4 regions of the Priestia sp. SIMBA_032 genome follow, and region 2 is predicted to be linked to each of the others. Evidence: riboswitches for the same ligand, from Rfam matches in the RefSeq annotation. Region 2 holds a riboswitch; each other region holds the start of a gene.
What was found. A riboswitch is a leader RNA that binds a small molecule or an ion and turns the genes downstream of it on or off. The one in region 2 is predicted to bind thiamine pyrophosphate.
Positions count from the first base shown of each region.

Region 1: linked by a shared signal. The riboswitch ahead of SB717_RS22685 (thiamine phosphate synthase) and the one ahead of SB717_RS04670 (acetylornithine deacetylase) in region 2 are both predicted to bind thiamine pyrophosphate.
Region 3: linked by a shared signal. The riboswitch ahead of tenA (thiaminase II) and the one ahead of SB717_RS04670 (acetylornithine deacetylase) in region 2 are both predicted to bind thiamine pyrophosphate.
Region 4: linked by a shared signal. The riboswitch ahead of thiT (energy-coupled thiamine transporter ThiT) and the one ahead of SB717_RS04670 (acetylornithine deacetylase) in region 2 are both predicted to bind thiamine pyrophosphate.

Region 1 covers NZ_JAWRXD010000009.1:59,757-65,161, forward strand. The annotation lists gene thiD (bifunctional hydroxymethylpyrimidine kinase/phosphomethylpyrimidine kinase) at 1-26, opposite strand, end outside; gene SB717_RS22665 (thiazole biosynthesis adenylyltransferase ThiF) at 47-1,066, opposite strand; gene SB717_RS22670 (thiazole synthase) at 1,063-1,830, opposite strand; gene thiS (sulfur carrier protein ThiS) at 1,836-2,039, opposite strand; gene thiO (glycine oxidase ThiO) at 2,036-3,163, opposite strand; gene SB717_RS22685 (thiamine phosphate synthase) at 3,147-3,770, opposite strand; TPP riboswitch at 3,893-3,994, opposite strand; gene SB717_RS22690 (hypothetical protein) at 4,141-4,356, opposite strand; gene crcB (fluoride efflux transporter CrcB) at 4,404-4,793, opposite strand; gene SB717_RS22700 (fluoride efflux transporter FluC) at 4,794-5,210, opposite strand.
Region 2 covers NZ_JAWRXD010000001.1:934,240-939,644, reverse strand. The annotation lists gene SB717_RS04685 (MurR/RpiR family transcriptional regulator) at 1-83, shown strand, start outside; gene SB717_RS04680 (PTS transporter subunit EIIC) at 171-1,532, shown strand; gene SB717_RS04675 (MupG family TIM beta-alpha barrel fold protein) at 1,529-2,539, shown strand; TPP riboswitch at 2,758-2,860, shown strand; gene SB717_RS04670 (acetylornithine deacetylase) at 2,975-4,252, shown strand; gene tenA (thiaminase II) at 4,258-4,929, shown strand; gene SB717_RS04660 (ABC transporter ATP-binding protein) at 4,922-5,405, shown strand, end outside.
Region 3 covers NZ_JAWRXD010000003.1:484,342-489,746, forward strand. The annotation lists gene SB717_RS12630 (sodium-dependent transporter) at 1-46, opposite strand, end outside; gene SB717_RS12635 (hypothetical protein) at 223-405, opposite strand; gene SB717_RS12640 (tryptophan-rich sensory protein) at 707-1,453, opposite strand; TPP riboswitch at 1,680-1,778, shown strand; gene tenA (thiaminase II) at 1,875-2,564, shown strand; gene SB717_RS12650 (aldehyde dehydrogenase) at 2,592-3,992, opposite strand; gene SB717_RS12655 (ArsR/SmtB family transcription factor) at 4,006-4,308, opposite strand; gene SB717_RS12660 (SDR family NAD(P)-dependent oxidoreductase) at 4,321-5,100, opposite strand.
Region 4 covers NZ_JAWRXD010000003.1:79,754-85,158, forward strand. The annotation lists gene SB717_RS10560 (cysteine hydrolase family protein) at 1-310, shown strand, start outside; gene SB717_RS10565 (GNAT family N-acetyltransferase) at 401-892, shown strand; gene SB717_RS10570 (hypothetical protein) at 996-1,364, shown strand; gene SB717_RS10575 (amino acid permease) at 1,401-2,840, opposite strand; lysine riboswitch at 2,943-3,127, opposite strand; TPP riboswitch at 3,302-3,402, shown strand; gene thiT (energy-coupled thiamine transporter ThiT) at 3,435-4,040, shown strand; gene SB717_RS10585 (ethanolamine ammonia-lyase reactivating factor EutA) at 4,197-5,405, shown strand, end outside.

The DNA.
Region 1 (5,405 bases), on a different contig from region 2:
ATGGTTAATGCTTTTGGTACTGTCATGCTTGAAACCTCCATCTCTCTTACCCAATATACCGATGATAAAGTGACTTTGCTTCTACTATATCGTTTGTTCCATGGACAAAGACGCGCCCATCTTGAAACATAACTAAACGGTAATCATCTACATAAAAAGAAAGCAGATACGGATTTTGTTCAATTTTATATCCTTTTCCTTTTAATCGTTCACCTAAAGACTGCAGCGGCTGCTTGGCTGATTTACCCGGACGGATTTGTACCGTGTTTCTTCCGCATAGCACAGCTGTTTTCGTTTGATTTTCATATTGTAAAAAGGGATACGTTTGTTCACTGCCGCATGAGCGGCAAGCAGATTTGCGAAACACGTTCACATTGATGCTCGTATACTCATTTTTCCATACGTCAAACGAAACAAGTTCCCTCCTGAGCGCATTCCAGTCTCCAACTAATATTTTTAACACCTCTGTTACTTGATGAGCGACTACCATTTGTACAGCAGGACTAATAATCCCCACTGTATCACATGTTAACCCTCCAAGCGGTACAGATTCAAGCAAACAGGATAAACACGGTGTTTCACTTGGTATGATAGTATAACTAATTCCGTAACTTCCTACACATGCTCCGTAAATCCAAGGAATATCATATTTTTGTGATAAATCATTCATTACAAGGCGTGTGTCAAAATTATCGGTTGCATCAATCATAACATCTACCCCCTCAACAAGCTGTTCTAAAACTTGAGGGGTACCGTCTGCTACGTGCGCTTCTACTTTTACATCGTGATTAATATCATGAAGCCGTTTTTTAGCGGCAATTGCTTTTGGAATTCTTTTATCAGCATCTTTCTCACTATACAATTGCTGCCGCTGAAGGTTGCTCCACTCTACATAGTCCCGATCGATGAGCGTTATTTTCTTTACTCCCGCTCGTGCAAGGGCCTCGGCGTTCCCTGTTCCAAGAGCACCTGCTCCTACAATGAGAACATGCTTTTCTTGAATTTGCTGCTGTCCGCCTTTTCCAATAGGTTGAAACAATTCTTGGCGGGAATAACGATTAATCAACCGATACTCATCCCTTCTGTTGGACTGCTTGCCGTTGCATATTGTTTCTTTTCAATACGTCCTGCTTCAAATGCTGCTCGTCCTGCTTCAATCGCTAGCTTCATAGCACGAGCCATTTTCACAGGATCTTTTGCTCCTGAAACAGCTGTATTTAATAGCACACCATCTGCTCCTAGCTCCATAGCTTGAGCTGCGTCTGAAGCCGTTCCAATACCTGCATCTACAATTACTGGAACAGTTGATTGTTCAATGATAAAACGCATGTTCAACGGATTAATAATACCTTGACCTGAACCGATAGGCGAAGCTCCTGGCATAATGGCATGTACGCCTAACTCCTCTAAACGACGCGCAAGTAAAACATCATCTGATGTGTAAGGTAAAACGGTAAAGCCCTCTTTTAACAGTTCTTCACTAGCTTTTAATGTTTCAACTGGATCAGGAAGCAGCGTTTTATTACATCCAATCACTTCCACTTTTACCATGTCACAAAGTCCAGAAGCCTTTGCTAATTTAGCAATACGTACGGCCTCTTCTGCATTTTTTGCTCCAGCAGTGTTAGGTAAAAGAGTGAAACGCTTCACATCAAGTGCTTCTAATAAATTAGGCTGATTTTGATCAAAAATATCCATTCGTCTAACCGCAAATGTTAAAATTTCTGTTTCCGACTCTTCTACCGCTTGACGCTGAGTCGTAAAGTCCGGAAATTTGCCTGTTCCTAATAATAAACGTGAATTAAATGTATATTGTCCAATTTTTAACATACTCTTCATCCTCCTCCAACAAATGAAACAACTTCTAATGTATCTCCATCTTTTAAGCATGCATCGCTATGTTCTTCTTTTTGCAAAATGTTCTTGTTTAATTCAACAATTACAACTCGCTCATGCAGACTCTGAGCCTGCAGCAAGTGCTCGACCGTTTCAATTTCATCTCCGACAGTGACGGTCTTACCATTAATAATTAGATTCAATGAACTCCCTCCATTGCTCTCGTTAGCTGAAATGATGTAAAAAATGAATGATTCGGCTTTTCCCCTAACAAAGCATCAGCCATAACTTTTCCAGTTGCAGCACTTAATAAAATACCGTTTCGGTAGTGGCCAAACGCCATGTGTAGATTGGCTATTTCAGGATGCTCTCCTAAATAAGGCCAGCCATCATTTGTTTGTGGACGAAGACCAGCCCATGCTTTTTCAAATGTGGCTTCTTTAATAGCCGGCAGAAGCGCAGAAGCTTTATTTAGCAAAAATTGAATACCTTGTGCAGAAACGGTCTTAGTAAAATCGTGCTGTAGCTTAGTTGCCCCAATTACGATCCTTCCGCCAGTCTTAGGCACTAAGTAAAAACCTTCATCTAAAAAAATCGTTTTAGAAAGCAGCGGCTTATGACTTTGAAGAGCAATACACTCCCCTTTTACGGGAAACACGTGACCCAAATGTTCAGAAGAAATAAAGCGTTTAGCCCATGAGCCTGCTGCAATAACTACTTTTCCTCCATAAAAAGAGCCTTTGGACGTCTGTACACCTTTTACTGTTTCACTTTCCATAATAAGAGAATGAACGTCACAGTATTCGAATACATCTGCTCCGTGATACAAGGCTCCATGAGCAAGAGCTTGCGTTAACTTAGCCGGAGCTAGCTGGCCGTCTCCCGGTATTGTAATGGCTCCGTATATGTCTGGAGAGAGCCCGGGTTCTAACAAACGCGCTTCTTTTACATCGATCCATCTTACATGTTCATCCCACCGGTGGTGCTGAGCGGCTTTTTTCTTTAATACGTGTGCATCTTCTTCTGTTACAGCGACTTTTAATAAGCCTTTTTGAATGAGCTCTACGTCGATGGCCGTTTTTTCTTTTAGTTCCTTCACCAGCTCAGGAAACATGCTTCTGCTCTTAATAGCAAGGTCTAAAAGAGGACCTTCTTCATCAATTTCAGCTTGAGCACCTAGAATACCAGCGGCTGCACTTGAAGCTTCACAACCAATTTGATTACGCTCAAGAATAGCTACTGACGCTCCTTGTTTTGACAAATGATAAGCGATAGAAGAGCTGATTATACCTCCTCCGATTAACAGTACATCATAATGCTGCTTCATTTTCTCCACCTCCAGATGTCCATATATGAGAATATTGTTTAATCGCTTTGAGGGGATCTTGCGCAAGCATAACACCAGACATCACAGCTATACCGTGTGCTCCTGTTTGAAGTACCTCTTTGGCATTTACAGGTGTAATTCCTCCAATGGCAATAACCGGTATCTGCACAGCGTCTACTACTTCTTTTAGTGCTGCTACCCCTCGACTTTTTAATCCTTTTTTTGAATGTGTTGAATAAATATGTCCGTATAGAATGTAGTGAGCACCATCTTTTTCAGCTTCTAAAGCCTCTTCCACAGAGTGAACTGACTTTCCGACAATAAGAGAAGGAAATGCGTCTATAACAAACGAAACGTCTAAACTATGATAGGCAAGCTGTACGCCTTTTGCTTTTAAAGCATGCGCTACATCAACTCGGTCATTCACAATAATTTTAGAGCGACAAAATGGCAGGCTTTCTAGTAAACATTGAATCTGCTTTGCCGTTTTCTCTTTTTCTCTAATATGAATGGCACCCGCAAAAGGCGCGATAGCCGTTAAAATTTTTTGAAGCTCTTCGATTGACTGCTTATCTGTTGTAATGACATGAAATTTAGGAATATCCACATGATCGAAACCTTTCCATTCAGAGATAAAGAGAAATTTCAATCACTTCATCTTGTGCAGAGGGCTTTATTGCATACAAAAAACCACTCTACAACGTAGAGTGGTTAGCATGCATCGTTATGTAAACATGATCGCCACTTCCCTACGCTGGTCCAAACCAGATCAGGTTCAAAGGGTCCGAAATACATTCGTCTCAGCTTCAGAAAGCGCCCCTAGTGATTGCTATTTATTAATTTTGTTTTCGCACTTAAAATTATAACACAACTAGATGTAAATACAATATCTCTTTATACGCTTACGGCTCTCTTCCTTTTATAGATGTATCTTTCTAAGAGACCCGGCGCACCGCATTATTATGCTTTTTACATGGTTAGTAATCGGTATAGTCGTCAAATTCTTCTTTGTCTTTTTCCTTTTTCCGATCCCATATAAACAGCAGGAGTAACATAATAAAAGTTAGAATATAAAAACCGTAAAAAATAAATGCCGCCACAACATTTATAAATAAAAATAAAAAACCGATGATCTGACCTGCAACAGCTACAATCAACAAAATGTATTTCCAAACTTCTGCTTTTCTATCCATTCTCTACTTCTCCGTCTTTTTGTTTTTCCCTACTAGAAACGTTCTCTTTACTTAAATAAAAACGTTCCTGCCAGTAAACCGACTGTAAATAAACCAACTGTTCCAAATGCTGAAATCCCCACGTACGCCAACATTTTTCTATAAGATTTTTCTCGAATTAACTGCACGGTTTCCACACTAAACGTTGAAAAAGTGGTAAAGGCACCAAAAAACCCAATGCCAATCATTAAAAATATTGAATCATCATAAGCATGACTCGGAATCTTTCCATAATAACTACCGTAAAAAAGACCAAGCCCAAACGCACCGAGCAAGTTTACAAACAGCATTGATACTGGAAAAGGAGGGTTTGAAACTATTTTTGTAACTTTTAAACCCAAAAGATAACGGCATATTCCTCCAGCCGCCCCGCCAAGCGCCAAGCTCACTATGCTCATTTACTTCACCTCATGTACTTTCACTAAATTTTTCCCTGCCGCTTCACCGCATAGATAGCCTGCTAAAGCAAGAAGTATTCCACCTACTAAAGAGACAATGGCATAAATGGCTCCTCCAAATAAATGGTGCTGAGTGAGAGAAATGACGTCTCCTGCAAACGTTGAATACGTTGTAAAACCGCCGCACACGCCCACTCCTAGTCCAAGCTTTATCCATTCTTTTGGCTTTTTCCATGCAAAAAATCCTGTTAATAGGCCTAGTATGAAGCTTCCTAATAGGTTTTCAATTACCGTTCCTATTGGACAGCCCGTATATAATAAGGAAAGATTAAGCAAATAACGTGCATATGTACCAGCGATAGCACCAAAGGCAATTGAGATTAAGTTTATGGCTTTCATCATATCGCTCCGTTTCATAAATTCTTCTTTAAGTGTACCATAAGGAATTTATTTCTACCTTAACATTTAACTATATGTTTATTGCACCAAAAGTCATGAAAAAATGAAAGAGAAAATCGTCGCATGAAACTTCCTTTTTACTCCTCAAATATCCCTTAAAAATCCACTTAATCCAAATTTTAAAATCTTTCTGTATCCTTATGACAAACCGTG
Region 2 (5,405 bases):
TTGCAGCGCAGCAGTATGACCAGACGATTGAGTATATTGACAAAACAAGAGATGCCATTCAGTTTTTGAAAGGTAAGAAATAAAAAGAAAGCGATTACAAAAAGGGGATTTTGTGGTCTGTTTCCTCAGTGGCGTATCCATCTAAGAGGAAAATACAAAGGGGGATTAACATGTCTTTAGATAATCATCAACTAGCAAAGGCTGTTTTGGAGATGCTTGGGGGAGCATCCAATATTGAAGCGTATACGCATTGTATGACGCGGCTGCGTGTGACGGTAAAAGATGATTCAATTGTAAAAAAGACAGATATACGAAAACTTGAAGGCGTGCTTGGATTAGTGGAAGAAGAAACGCTTCAAATTATTATTGGTCCCGGTAAAGTGAACAAAGTAACAGAGGAGTTTGGAAAGTTAATTGATGAATCCGGCGGTATTAACTTAGAAAATCGTGCAGCACAGCGGAAATCGGAGCTGAAAGAAAAAAATGCAACTCCGTTTAAGCTCTTGCTTCGCCGAATTGCAAGCATTTTTATTCCGTTGATACCTGCTCTTGTAGCATCTGGACTTATCACCGGAGTAACAAAAGCAGCGGTTCAAGCGAAGTGGCTTCCGGCGGATTCACAGATTGCTATTCTTTTAACGGTTATCGGAAGCGGCTTATTTGCTTATCTTGGTATTTTAGTAGGTATCAATGCTGCAAAAGAATTTGGTGGTTCACCAGCTCTAGGAGGCTTAGCGGGTATTTTAGTCATTAATCCTGCTGTAGCTGATATTAAACTTTTTGGTGAAGCCCTTTTGCCGGGACGGGGTGGCTTAATTGGCGTGTTGCTTGCAGCAATCTTTATGGCCGTAGTGGAAAAACGAGTGCGTAAATTTGTCCCTCAGTCATTGGATATCATTATTACACCAACCGTTACGGTGTTAATTACCGGAATTATTACGTATGTAGTATTCATGCCAATCGGAGGCTTGATTTCCGATGGAATCACAAAAGGTCTTTTAGGAGTTTTAGAGGTTGGAGGAGTTGTAGCAGGCTTTGTGTTAGGGGCAACGTTCTTGCCTCTCGTCATTACGGGACTGCATCAAGGTCTTACTCCTGTTCATTTAGAGCTTATCAATTCAATTGGAGATGATCCGCTTCTTCCTATACTAGCCATGGGCGGAGCCGGTCAGGTCGGTGCAGCTTTTGCTATTTATATCAAAACAAAGAAAAAACGTTTAAAGCGAGCAATTGGAGGTGCACTTCCTTCAGGGCTGCTCGGAATCGGAGAACCGCTTATTTTTGGAGTCACACTTCCTTTAGGGCGTCCATTCTTAACCGCTTGTCTTGGAGCTGGAATCGGCGGAGCGTTTCAGGCGCACTTCCATATTGCAACTGTAGCAGTGGGAGTATCAGGTTTGCCGCTTACGTTTTTAGTTCATGCGCATCAAATTCTTCTTTATTTACTGGGATTAGTTATTGCTTACGCAGCAGGCTTTGTTTGTACCTATTTCTTTGGATTTAACGATGAAATGGCGGGGGAGTTTGAATGATTGGCATTTCGTTTTATTTAAATGATAGTGATGCCAAAAAAAGATTAATAGAAGCAAGCGAGTGCGGCGTCACACGTGCATTTACTTCGCTTCACATTCCAGAAGAAAAAGGAAATTTGGCTGAACGGGCAAAAGAATTGCTTCATGTGGCTAGAGATTGTCGAATAAGCGTGTATGCAGACGTATCCAAGCATACGCCGGTTCATTTAGGTATTGAAAGCCTTATGACTCTATCTTCACTTGGCGTATCTGGTATTAGACTAGACGATGGCTTTAGCGCAGAAGAAACTCTTTCGCTTGCGAATGAATTTTATATTGCTGTTAATGCAAGTACGATATCCAAACAAGAAGTTGAAGCACTCTTATATGCTGGTCTTCATCATCATCAGCTGCTTGCATGGCATAATTTTTATCCGCGGCCTGAAACAGGGCTTGAAGAAACATTTTTTCAACAGCAGACAGATTTATTTAATGAACTTCGTATTCCAGTCTGCGCTTATATTCCGGGAGAAGGCAAAAAAAGAGGCCCTATTTATCAAGGTCTTCCTACTAGAGAAAAAGACCGTAATAAATGTCCTTTTACCTCTGCAGTAGATTTATACGAATGCGGAGTAACAGAGGTTTATATTGGAGATCCATACGCCGCATCAAGTTTATTAAAGCGTTTAGTTCAATATCAAGAAAATCGCATTATTCCGCTACGCATTCGTTCACCTCATATAGATGGAACGTACAGCGTGCGTCCGGATGTATCAAGAGACGTTCTGCGTTTGGTTGATACTCGATCTGTAAAGCCAGTGCCGCCATTTCATACAGTAGAACGCAGAATCGGAGCAATTACAATGGACAATGATGGCTACGGGCGTTACAGAGGAGAGGTTCAAATAGCTAAAACCAATTTGCCTGCAAATGCTAATGTCAACGTGATTGGGTATGTGATAGAGGAAGATCATGAGCTGCTTTCATTAGTGAGACCGGGACAAAAACTTGAGCTTATTACTGTCTAAATGGAAAAACGGTGTATTTTTAAAAAAGCCGATAGCTAACTAGTAAGTTTATGAAAGTAAAGAGCACACACTGCTTGAAAAAGGTGTGTGCTCTTTATTTTACTAAAAAGGAAACTATTTTCATTGCTGAATCATGAACCTTTCTATTGAATAAAACGCTTTACTATGATAAAACTATTACAGGTAAACATATAATAATAGATAATCTTATAGAGATACAACACCACTAGGGGTGCTTTCGAAGCTGAGAGAGACGAGAAGTCTTAACCCTTATAACCTGAACTAGGTAATACTAGCGTAGGAAAGAGGTATTGTAATGGATGTTTTGTATGGTATTTCCTTACGAACTCGTTATAATAATTTTTTGTATATAAACAAAAACACTTCTTTCCTGCGAAAGAAGTGTTTTTTTATGCGTAAAGGAAGGTGTCATACATGGAAGAAACAATTGATTTGCTTGTCAAACAGGTAGAGGAGCGCAAAGGGGAGCTAATCCAGTTATTAAAAAAACTTGTTTCATATAAAACGCCAGCGCCTCCTGCACGAAATTCTCATGAAGCGCAGCTGTACGTAGCGGATTTTCTTAAAAACTGCGGTTTTTCCATCGATATGTGGGACTTATATTCCAACGATCCTATTGTAGTGGGCACATTAAAAGGACAAAAATCAGCTGACTATCAAAGCTTGATTATTAACGGGCATATGGATGTAGCTGAGGTACAAGAAAATGAAGAGTGGGAGACAGACCCGTTTGAAGCTGTCGTGAAAGACAATAAAATCATCGGACGCGGAGTTGCTGATATGAAAGGCGGCTTGGCAGGGGCATTATTTGCAGTTCAGCTTCTAACAGAAGCAGGAATTGAGCTGCCGGGAGACTTGATTTTTGAATCCGTTGTAGGAGAAGAAGTAGGAGAGGCAGGTACGCTGCAATGCTGTCAGAAAGGGTATACAGCTGATTTTGCGCTCGTAGCGGATACAAGTGATTTACATATTCAAGGTCAAGGCGGAGTGATCACGGGATGGATTACGATAAAAAGCAGTAAAACCTATCATGACGGTACACGCCGAAGTATGATTCATGCTGGAGGAGGACTCTTAGCCGCAAGCGCTATTGAAAAGATGGCAAAAGTGATCGGAGGGCTGCAAGAATTGGAGCGTCACTGGGCTGTTACAAAGAGCTATCCAGGATTTTTGCCAGGTACAAATACGATTAATCCAGCAGTAATCGAAGGTGGAAGACATGCTGCGTTTGTTGCAGATGAATGCAGGCTGTGGATCACCGTTCACTATTATCCAAATGAGTCGTACGACCAAGTATCAAAAGAAGTGGAAGAATATATTATAGCTATTGCAAAAGCAGATCCATGGTTAAAAGATAACCTGCCAACCTTTGAATGGGGAGGCACATCGATGATTGAAGACAGAGGAGAAATCTTCCCGTCATTAGAAATTGATGAAAATCATGCAGGAGTACAGCTGCTTGCACATACTCATGAACAAATGGAAGGGAAAAAGCCTCCAATTGATGTGTCAACTAGCGTAACAGACGGGGGATGGCTAGCTGATGCGGGAATTCCGGCAGCTATTTACGGCCCGGGAAATTTAGCAAATGCACATGCTGTGAACGAACAATTAGATATGAATCAGCTTATTCAATATACAAAAGTGATGGTGCAGTTCATTTATACGTGGCTGCATACGCATAAGGAGTGATCATCATGAAATTTAGTGAACGATTATACGAAAAGCTGCAGCCTATTTGGCGTCAAAATCATAATCATCCCTTCGTACAGGGAATGGGAGACGGAACGCTTGAAAAGGAGAAGTTTCGCTTTTATATGATTCAAGATTACCTTTATCTAATTGATTATGCCAAATTATTTGCAATTGGAGCTATGAAAGCTACCGATCTTCAAACGATGGGGAAATTTGCTGCGCTTTTAGATTCTACGTTAAATGAAGAAATGAGTTTACACCGTGAGTATGCCAAGAAATTTGAAATCAGCGAAAAAGAATTAGAAAAAGCGCAGCCATCTCCTACAACGCTTGCATACACACACTATATGCTGCACGTTGGTCAAAGCGGAACATTAGCTGAATTAGTGGCGGCTCTTTTGCCTTGTATGTGGAGCTACTGGGAAATAGGAAAAGAACTCAGTGAAAAGCCTGGGGCTGAAAATGAGTTTTATCGAGAGTGGATTGAAATGTACAGCTCAGAAGAATTTGGAGAACTGGCGACGTGGTGTATCAACTTATTTGACTCACTTACTGAAGATAAATCAGAAGCTGAGTTAGAAAAGCTCGAAGAAATTTTCTTAAATACGACCCGTTTTGAGTATATGTTCTGGGATATGGCTTATAAAGAAGCGATGTGGCCAGTTCATGAATAAGTCTGTGCTATCTTTTCAAAACGTCAGTTTTACGTACAAAAACGGCGATCAAGCGATTTTAAAATCATTAAACTTAGACGTGAAAGACGGCGAGTTTGTCAGTATCGTTGGAGCGAGCGGATCTGGAAAAAGTACGTTGTTTCGTCTCATTACAGGTCTTGAACAGCAGAGTGAAGGCGATATCGTGATTAACGGACAGTCTTATGAAAAGCGACTAGGAAAAGTAGGCTACATGCCGCAGCAAGATTTACTTCTTCCGTGGCGCACGATTCTCGACAATGCAGCACTGCCTCTCGAGCTTCACAATGTGTCAAAAGCAAGTGCTCATAGGCAAGTGTCTCAGCTGCTTGAAGAGTTTGGCCTAAAAGGGTATGAAAACCGTTTTCCAAGTGATTTATCGGGAGGGATGAAGCAGCGCGTTTCTTTTCTCCGGACGGTATTAAGCGGTTCTAACGTGCTGCTTTTAGATGAGCCTT
Region 3 (5,405 bases), on a different contig from region 2:
CTAAAATAAAACCGAGGCGTGAAGACCACTGATTTCCTTTACTCATATAATGTTACTCTCTCCTCTTCTAAACTCAAAACTCACCTGATTAGTACTGTACCATAAATGCAGAAGAAAATCATTCCCGTTTTACTTTTTTCTATAAAACGATATCTATATAGAATAGAAAAAATGAAGAAGCAGCTGCTTCTTCATTTTAAGTTTGATGTTTCTATTCAAAAATCATTCTCTGTACGATGATTCGTCTCCACGATAGGCTTCTTGATTTGATATTTCTTCAATATGCATATGCCCTTCCCTCTCTAAACGAAGAACTGTACGCTCTGCATCTTCATAGCTCTCGCATGTCACTTGTTTATATTCCATATCATCTTTATCTGTGTAAGCAACTAAATATGTTTCCATTTTAACTCCTCCTATATAACCTATATGTAACGTATTTTGCCTTTTTCGTTTATTTCTAAACATATAGGCTCCAAACATAATGCCTAGCATACTATAATAGCGGAACTTCAATTTAAAAAGTTGAATTTTTCATTATGCACCGATGCAACATGGAGGTTACGCTTATGACATTTATTTTATCATTCGTACCAATTGTTGTTCCTTTTGGTATTTTAATTAGCTTAATTGCTTTTACAGCTGCTTTTTTACAATCAAAAGAGCATCATAAGAAGCTCTAGCTTATAAAAGCTAGAGCTTCTTTTTAAAAACGTCTATAGCGTTTAACCAGCCCCACAATAATAGCAATTGCTATTAATACAACGGAAATGATGACAGTAATGACAATTAGCTGATTTCCACTTTGCTTCACTGCAATAGCAATATAAGCCCAAATAAAAACAAGCGGATAAACAGCGTCTCGGTTTTTTAATGTAAACATAATGCCTAGCGCAGCCCCTACCAGCAGCATAATAATCGTCCATGCTAACTCGTTTAGGCCAAGCAAGCGTTGTATTCCATTTGCTTGAAATACGACAAACACATTAACAATAGTTGCAACAGAAATCCATCCAAGATAAAGAGAAATCGGCAGACGCATAAACCATGTCGTCATCCGAGAATGCTGAATAACGGAATACACAATCATTAATGTACCTAAAATCAAGAGTATGACTAAAAGTGATAACTTATAGTAATCGTTTTGGAAAATAAAGATCCACGCACTATTTAACAAACAGTTTAGAAAAAACCAAATGCCGATACGTGCGTATATTTCCTTTTGATCTTCTCTTGCAAAAAATTGACGTATAACCCAAATAGTTAATAATAAATAAATAACGCCCCAGATAGCAAAGGCATAACCGGCTGGTGTAAACAACGTAGGAACTTGCGCAGAAGCTTCTCCCGTTGTTTTTCCTCCTATTGGAATGGCATTTGCTAAATAATTCACAAGTAGTGTAATAGCCAAGCATACTGCATTTAATACAGCATACAAACGAAATTTTGCCATTTTGTTCTCTCCTTTCTTCTATTTATATGGGAATATTCCGGAGACGAAAACGGCTCTTCCCTTCATTAATACCTCTTCTCCCCTAAAAATATGCATTTTTAAACAAAAATGATTAAAAATAGCTTCAAGAAGCTACCTCTTTAAGAGATAAAAACGGTTAGAGAACAATTTTCCGTAACGCTTTCTATTTTTCAGAATATATGGTAAGTTAAACATAGACTAATAGGAAGTCCACTAGGGGTGCCCACCGGCTGAGACAAGTTTTCTTGATCCCTTTGAACCTGATCTGGCTCATACCAGCGTAGGAAAGTGGCAATGTTCAGTTTTGTACTGTCCTTTGCCACTCCGTTTATAAAACGGAGTGTTTTTTATTTCCTTTATGTGCTTGTTTGTGACTTCCTCATATTAAAGGAGGATTTTGATGTCATTTTCATCTCAATTAAGACAAGAAGCAAACTATATTTACGAAGCTATTTTTAACCACCCTTTTATTAAAGGAATTGCTGAAGGAAACGTGCCAAAAGAAGCGCTTATTCACTACGTTTCTCAAGACTACGAATACTTAACAGCATTTGTCCGCATTTACGGCGCTGCTTTAACAAAATGCCGCACGCGTACCGAAATGGAAGCCTTTAATGCCGGCATTTCTACGGTTTTACATAGTGAAGTACACCCCCATAATAATTTTTGTGAAGTAGCAGGCGTACGCTACGAAGACCTCCACACTGAGGCTCTTTCACCAACGGCCAGCCACTACATTAACCATATGACAAGCGTTGCGCATACAGGCAGCTTAGCGGAAATCATTGCCGTGCTTCTTCCATGTCCATGGACGTACGTTGAAATTGGCCAGCGCATTACAGAACAAGTAAATCCATCTCCTTCTCATCCTTTTTATGAATGGATTCAGTTTTATAATAATGAAGAAATGAATAGCACAACACAATGGTTTTGTAACAAGCTTGATGAATTTGCCGAACAAGCGACTGAAGAAGAACGTAATCGTATGAAAGATCACTTCATCAAAAGCTGTGAACTGGAGTATTTATTTTGGGAAATGGCGTATACGCAGGAAAAATGGCCGCTTTCTCAGCTTTCACTTTCAAAATAACGAAAAAGCCTCCTATCAGGAGGCTTTTTATTTCAATAATTTTTTAATCATTTTCAAGTTTTGTTTCTCTGAAGGATAGCGGAATGAAAAATCAAACTTGGTTGTTTGAGCCAGCATGCTTTTAAAATGAGAAAATGTCTGAAAGCTGTCTTTTCCATGATATTGACCCGTACCGCTTTCTCCTACTCCGCCAAAGGGTAAATATGGCGTAGCGATATGCATAAGCGTATCATTTATACAGCCTCCTCCAAATGAAAGACGCTCCGTTATGACGTTTTGTACATCTTCATTTTCTGTAAACAAGTAAAGAGCGAGCGGCTTAGCTTTTTCTTGAACTTTATGAATAACTTCGTCTAGCGTTTCGTATTCAATCATAGGAAGAATCGGCCCAAAAATTTCTTCTTGCATAACATCTGATGTCCAGCTTACTTCACTTAATACCGTAGGTTCTATTGTAAGCGTGCTTTTATTGTACCCGCCTCCAACTGTAGCGTTTCCGTCTTTTAAAAACTCAACTAGCCGTGTAAAATGGCGCTCACTGACAATACGGCCGTAGCGGTCGCTTTCGAGCGGATTACTGCCATAAAATTGATAAATCGCTTCGCGAAGTTTCTCTACCAGCTGCGCTTTTACCTTTTTATGCACGAGCAAATAATCAGGAGCAACACACGTTTGGCCTGCATTCATTCCTTTACCAAACATAATTCGCTTCGCTGCAAGATCTAGGTTTGCATCTTCATGTACAATGCACGGACTTTTCCCTCCTAGCTCAAGCGTGACGGGAATAAGCTGCTTCCCTGCTTCTTGCATAATAATTTTCCCTACATTTACACTTCCCGTAAAAAAAATATAATCAAGCGGCTGTTTTAAAAGCAGGCTTGTGGTTTCTACAGCTCCTTCAATCACCGTCACAAATGCTGGATCAAAAGCCTCAGCTAGTAATTCTTGTATAACGCGAGATACGCTAGGCGTTAATTCAGAAGGCTTAATAATGGCCGTGTTCCCAGCGGCAATAGCTCCTACTAAAGGGGACAGCGCTAATTGAAACGGATAGTTCCACGGAGCAATAATTAACGCGACTCCATACGGTTCAGGAACAATTTTTCCTTTAGAGCCCACGTGTGTTAAAGCAGTTTTTACTTTTTTAGGCTTCATCCATTTTGCTAAATGCTTAAGCGTAAATCGAATTTCCTCTAGTAAAATCCCAATTTCCGACGTGTAGGCCTCTACTTCAGATTTATTTAAATCTTGTTTTAAAGCATCCATAATTCTCTGCTCGTTTTGTTTGACTGCGTCTCTTAGCTTATTCAGCGCTTGAATACGGCTGTTGATACTCTTTGTTTGTTGCGCATAGAAATACTGCTTTTGTGTAGAGACCATATGTTCAATGACCGTTTCATCTGTGATATAGAATCGCTCGTGGTTCATCTCTTTCATCTCCCTATAAACATTCGGCTTCAACTGTAGCAAGCAAGCTTTTTAATAGCTCAACTGCCTCACTTAAAGCTAATGAATAATATCTCTGCGTTCCTTTTTGCTCAATTTGCACAAGCTTTTGATCGCGTAAAATTTTCAAATGATGAGAAATTGCTGGTCTTGATAGCGTAGACTCATTTGCAATTTCATTAACGGTTAAAGGCTCTTTTTCGGCGAGCAGCAAAATAATATCTTGTCTTGCTGAATCACTTAGAGCCTGAAAAATAGGAATGCTGGCACGAAATAACTCGACTGCTTTTTCACTCATGTATATTCTCCTTTATTTAATTTCTTGTGTTCTTCGGACAACGGATGTAAGCCACTTTCTTGGCACGAAGCGCGGGATGAACGTAGCAAGACGAAACTGTACCCCTGGTACGATAACCGTCTGCCCTTTCATAAATTTTTTATAGCCAACTTTCGTTACTGTTTCTACATCCATTGCACCGCTTTGAAAAAGCTTGGAGTTGCTTAGCTGGGCTCGGTCGCTAAAACCAGTTTTAGTTGGACCCGGGCATAGAGCACTTACCGTTACATTGGTACCTCTTAATTCATTTTCAAGGGCCTCTGTGAAAGATAATACGTACGCTTTTGTTGCGTAATATACCGTCATAAGCGGTCCCGGCATAAATGCAGCAACAGATGCAATGTTTAAAATTTTTCCGCGATTTCTTTTGACCATATCTGGCAAAAATAATTTTGTTAAATGAGTTAATGCTCGAATATTTAAATCAATCATGTTTAACTCTTCGTCTAAAGCTGTTTCAATAAATTTGCCGTATAGTCCAAAACCGGCATTGTTCACTAAATAATCAACGTGCATTTTTTTATTTTTAAGTTCTTCATATAATGACTGTATCTCTTCTTCTCTTGATAAATCCTTAACAACCGTTATGGCTTCAATATTATAAGTAGACTTTAAATTCTCTCCAATAGCTGCTAGTGTATCAGCGCTTCTGGCAACTAAAATTACAGGATGCCCATCCTTTGCGAATTGATAAGCTAACTCTTTACCTATTCCTCCCGACGCACCGGTGATGAGCGCATAATGCTGTGCCATAGTGTTCACTCCTTATGTTTAAATGTTCAAGAACTTAAACATTTAAACATATCTTATAGGATTCATTTTTTCCCGTCAACTGTTTTCTATACTCTCCTTTTCTTTTGTGTTTTCCATTTTTGCCATTTGCGCATTTCTGTACATTTTTTTACAAAATATGCGTTTTCTTTACATAGAAGGCTAATGTCGTCTAGTTTTGACAACCTTTGTCACCTAGCAGGAAAACAAGTGAAGATATGGTGAATACAACATACAACAAATAATCCATTACATAGTTGGATGAAAATAGATAAGGGAGGAAATGA
Region 4 (5,405 bases), on a different contig from region 2:
TGGAACAGAGCTAGATAGCTATTTAAAATCAAATGGCTATGATACGCTTATCTTAATAGGACTAACTACTAATCACTGCGTCTCTACGACTGCGCGCATGGCTGGAAATCTAGGGTATAGGACGTATGTTGTGAACGATGCAACGGCTTGCTTTGATTGTACGTCCTACGATGGGAAAACAAAGCTGTGTGCAGAAGATGTACATACATTCGCACTGTCTTCCTTGCACGGAGAGTTTGCAACGGTCGTTTCTACAAAAGAGACACTTCAAGTTCTTCAAACCTTTCAATATGCTCAAAATCATAACTGATGTGCATGCGCACATCGGTTTTTTATGTAGATTATGTTTCTTAAAAGAAGTAAAATAAAGATAATTCTATACTATAAGGAGTTTGTACATATGATCATTCGTTATGCTAAAGAAGAAGATTTACCTATGCTTGTTGAAATTTATAATCAGTCCGTTCAAACAAGTGCTGCTACTTTTGACTTAACGCCTGTAACAGTGGAACAAAGAAGGGGCTGGTTTAATAATCATATTAGCAATGATCTTTTTCCACTTATTATTGCAGAAAAAGATGGAGTAGTAGCGGGCTATGCTTCGCTTTCCTCGTATCGAGATAAAGAAGCATACATTCAAACAGTAGAGCTATCGATTTATATTGATAAAAATCAACAAGGGCATGGTATTGGAAAACAGCTTATGAAGCGCATTTTGGAATTGGCTAAAGAACTCGACCATCACGTTGTCATTTCAGGAATTACAAAAGGGAATGATATCAGTATCAAAATGCATGAGCAATTTAATTTTACGTTTTGCGGAGAATTTAAAGAAGTAGGCTGGAAATTTGATCAGTGGCAAGATGTGCTTTTTTATCAGCTTATTTTATAAGATGTATGACACCTTTACACATTGTAACGTTTTAGTTTCATGTGTAAAGGTTATTAAAATAATAAGTTGTTTTATTATTTTAATACGAAAGGTGTTAGCTATCATGAATACACATTTTCAGTATCAACATCTAAGAGCTGTGCCGAAAAGATGGTCCAAAAAAGAACTGCATATCCAGCTGAATAGAATCAAACACAATTCTGAACTATCTACTATAGCAGCAGATCCGCTTTTTCATCTGTTAGAATGTACCCATTCTGGCCTTCAGACGAAACAAGAAATCATAGACTACATCCAAACCATTCCTAATCACCAACTTCCATCTTTTGTAACTCATTTAAGCAGGTTGATTCAGCATATTTATTATATAGAAGCTGCTGATTACCATAATCGCCCCCTCAAAGGTTATATGCTTGTTATGAAAAACCAACCCGCCTATATATCTCTTCATTTTGCTGATCAGCTCATATAAAAAAAGCTCTCTATTCAAAAGAATAGAGAGCTTTTTTTATTCGTATTTTTTCACTGTTACTTGACATTCTTTTAACGAGATAAGCTTCGACTTTTTCGTCCATTTGTATCCTAACCAAACAATTAAGAATAAAGGCAGTCCGATATAAGAAACAAGTACACCGTACCAGTCAATCGAGTCACCCATAAACGCCGAATAGTTTTGGCCTAAAATAACAACGGCACATAAAATAAAGGCAAAGATAGGGCCAAATGGGAAAAGTTTTGCATGATATGGAAGTTCACTCAAATCATGACCTTGAGCAACAAATGCTCTTCTAAAACGATAGTGGCTGATCGCAATTCCTAACCAAGCAATAAAACCAGACATACCAGAAGCGTTAAGTAACCATGTGTATACCGCACCATCTCCAAAAAATGAAGCACCAAATGCAAGTGTACCGACAAGTGCCGTTGCGATTAAAGCATTAACCGGAACGCCTCGTTTATTCACTTTTGCTAAGAACCTCGGTGCTTTTCCATCTTTCGCTAAGTTCCACAACATACGTGTAGAAGCATACATACCTGAGTTACCAGCAGATAAAACAGCTGTTAAAATAACGGCATTGATAGCTGATGCAGCAAACGCTAGACCCGCTCGTTCGAATATTAAAGTAAACGGACTTACTCGCACATCATCACTTGCTAAGGAATCCGCTGTGTATGGAATAAGCATCCCGATAACAAAAATAGCTAAAATATAAAATAACAAGATGCGCCAGAAGACTTGTTTAACTGCGCGAGGAACCGTTTTTTCCGGATCTTCACTTTCTCCAGCTGCGACTCCAAGCAACTCTGTTCCTTGGAATGAAAAACCAGCAGCCATAAAAATACCTAATACCGTAAAGAATCCACCGTGAATAGGTCCATCACCAAGCGTGAAGTTTTTAAAACCCGGTGCTTCATTGTTAAAGATACCAAAAATCATCATAATACCAATAACTAAAAAGATAATAACCGTTATTACTTTAATTAACGAAAACCAAAATTCCGATTCACCAAATCCTTTTACAGAAAGGTAATTAAGCCCAAACATAATTAATAAAAAGAGGGCACTCCATAAAATAGAGGAAGAGTTTGGGAACCAAAATTTCATAATAAGGGCTCCAGCGGATAATTCAGCTGCAATCGTAATAGCCCAGTTGTACCAATAGTTCCAGCCGAGAGCGAAACCAAAGGATGGATCTACAAACCGAGACGCATACGTACTAAACGAACCGGCTTCAGGCATATAAGCTGCGAGCTCCGCCAGGCTGGTCATCAAAAAGTAAACCATGACGCCAATGATCGCGTAAGCTAAAAGCGCTCCCCCAGGTCCTGCTGTGTGAATTGCTCCACCACTTGCTAGGAATAAACCGGTTCCGATGGCTCCTCCTAATGAAATCATCGTTAAGTGGCGAGATTTCAACCCACGTTTTAATTCTTGCTGCTCTTGCATAGATAAATACTCCTTTCGAATGTACGGAAAGAGACGGGATAACATAAAAAAAGCCCGCAGTATATGTGCGCGCTTTTAAATCTGAAAACCGCGTCAACCTTCCGTGAAGATAGCTCTTCACATCATTCGCATGATGTGACAGTTCTGTTCCTGTTCGGAGACAGCCCCAGCTTAAATCAACCGAGAAGTGATTTAAACTTCGGCAATTTTTCCTTTCAAGCAACATCCTCAATGTTCTCTGCATTTCCGTTACTTTACTATTAAAAACTGCGACCTCTACCTCATCGATTAGGATGAGGGTTTTTTATATTCAATTGACATAAAAGAAGTATATCAAATACTAAAACGATTGTCATTATAAAAAATAGATTCAGAAAATAGAAACATCTTTGAAATCTCTCGAATCTATTTTGTGACATATGGTATAATAAATAGTGTCTTCATAATACATAAATATCCGAACGTACCACAGGGGGAGCCGCCGTGCTGAGAGTGAACAAATTGTTCAGACCCTTCGAACCTGTTAGTTAACGCTAGCGTAGGAATGTGGGAATAGTAGCATATATTTGCTTACTCCTGTGTAAACCGTTTGATATGAATGATTCAAAAACAGGAGTGAGAAACGTGAATAAGGCATTACCTTTACAGGCTAAAATTGAAATAGCTATTTTTGCAGCATTAGCACTTTTACTTGATCTTTTGCCTTCCATTAAGATTGCAACGGCTGTGAGTATTTCGTTCTCCATGGTGCCCATTTTTATTATGTGCTTTCGCTGGGGAGTAAAAGGCGGAGCTCTATCTGGTCTATTATGGGGGCTTTTGCAGTTAGCAACAGGGACGGCTTATATTTTAACAGCACTGCAAACGTTTATTGAATATATTGTGGCTTTTGCTTTTATAGGTTTTGGAGGTGTTTTTTCACAATCTATCAAAACAAATTTAGCTAACAATAACAGATCAAAAGCTTTTGTTTTAATTGTTCTATCCCTTATTATCGGCAGCTTCGCACGTTATTTCTGGCACTTTATTGCTGGTATTATTTTTTGGGGATCATATGCGCCAAAGGGAATGTCCGCTCTGTGGTATTCTTTTTCAATGAACGGAATTTCAATGGTAGGGTCATTAATAGCCTGCTTAATCATTCTTTCACTATTAATTCCATCGGCATCAAGAATGATTGTAACTAAATCACACTCATAATAAAAAAGACTAAATCTACCAAGGTTTAGTCTTTTTTGTCATTTGTCACCTTTGTTTACACAAAAGCATGTCAGGTTTGATAACATAGTTAGTGAAATATTCAAAAAAATGTTTTATGATAATCACCATATTCAAACGAGATAAGGGATTGATCGTATGCTACAGAAATGGATGATGAGCATAGGGTTAGATATTGGAACAAGCACAACAAAACTGATTGTAAGCAAGCTGTTAATAGCAAATCAACAAAATCAGTTTACGCTGCCAGGCTGTCAAATTATTGATCGTCGCGTAACGTATGCAAGTTCCATCTATACAACACCTATGGTAAACGAGGTTGAAATCGATGTCCGAAGGTTAATGCTATTACTAGAAAAAGAATACAAAAAAGCAGGGATCTCCTTAGATCAAGTGGAGGCAGGCGCTGTGATCATTACAGGAGAAACGGCTCGGAAGCAAAATGCAGAGAGTATCGTTCATTATCTAGCTGAACACGCTGGGAACTTTGTTGTTGCAACAGCTGGTGCTGACTTAGAAGGAATGTTAGCAGCAAAAGGATCGGGAGCAATCGAACGCTCTCTTGAAACAAATCAAGTGATTGCCAATGTCGATGTAGGGGGAGGCACCGCTAACATCGCTTTATGTCAAAATGGCAAAGTGATAGAGACATTCACATTGCATGTAGGCGGAAGATTAATTCGTCTGAATTCAGATGGTCTTGTTACCTACGTTTCGTCTTATTTAACTGAATTTTTAAAAAATAATTCTTTGATGCTGTATGAAGGTGAAAAAGCAACATTTGAAAAACTCTCTTCTATCTGTCAATTGCTAGCTGAAGAAACCGTGAATTATGTAAGAGCACTGACTCAAACCTCTTCGCTGCTCGTTTCTCTTCATATAAGATCTTCTATCCAACCGGAAACAATCATGGTTTCAGGAGGAATAGGAGCAATGATGAAGAAACATAAGCCAAAAACAGTGAAGGAAGTGGCCATACACAGAGATATCGGTCCGCTGCTAGCGTATCACTTTCAATCCATACAGGTATCTCAAGCCGCTGAAACAACGCGCGCTACTGTCATTGGAGCCGGCATGCAAAATACAGAAGTTAGCGGGTCAACCGTATACATTGGGTCTAAACGGCTGCCGCTGAAAAATATTCCGATCATAGAAATACCCGTACAGCAAGAGGATGAGTGGAATCCGCAGCTGTTTCAAGAAAGAGCTCGAACGGCATGTATGCAGGCTTCAACTGTTTTCAGTGCAGAAGATCCTCCCGCTGCTATTGCTTTATCTCATTTTCCTTACTGCAGCTATAAGATGCTTCAAGAATTAGCAAAAGTAATAAGCGCTGAATTCATTGCT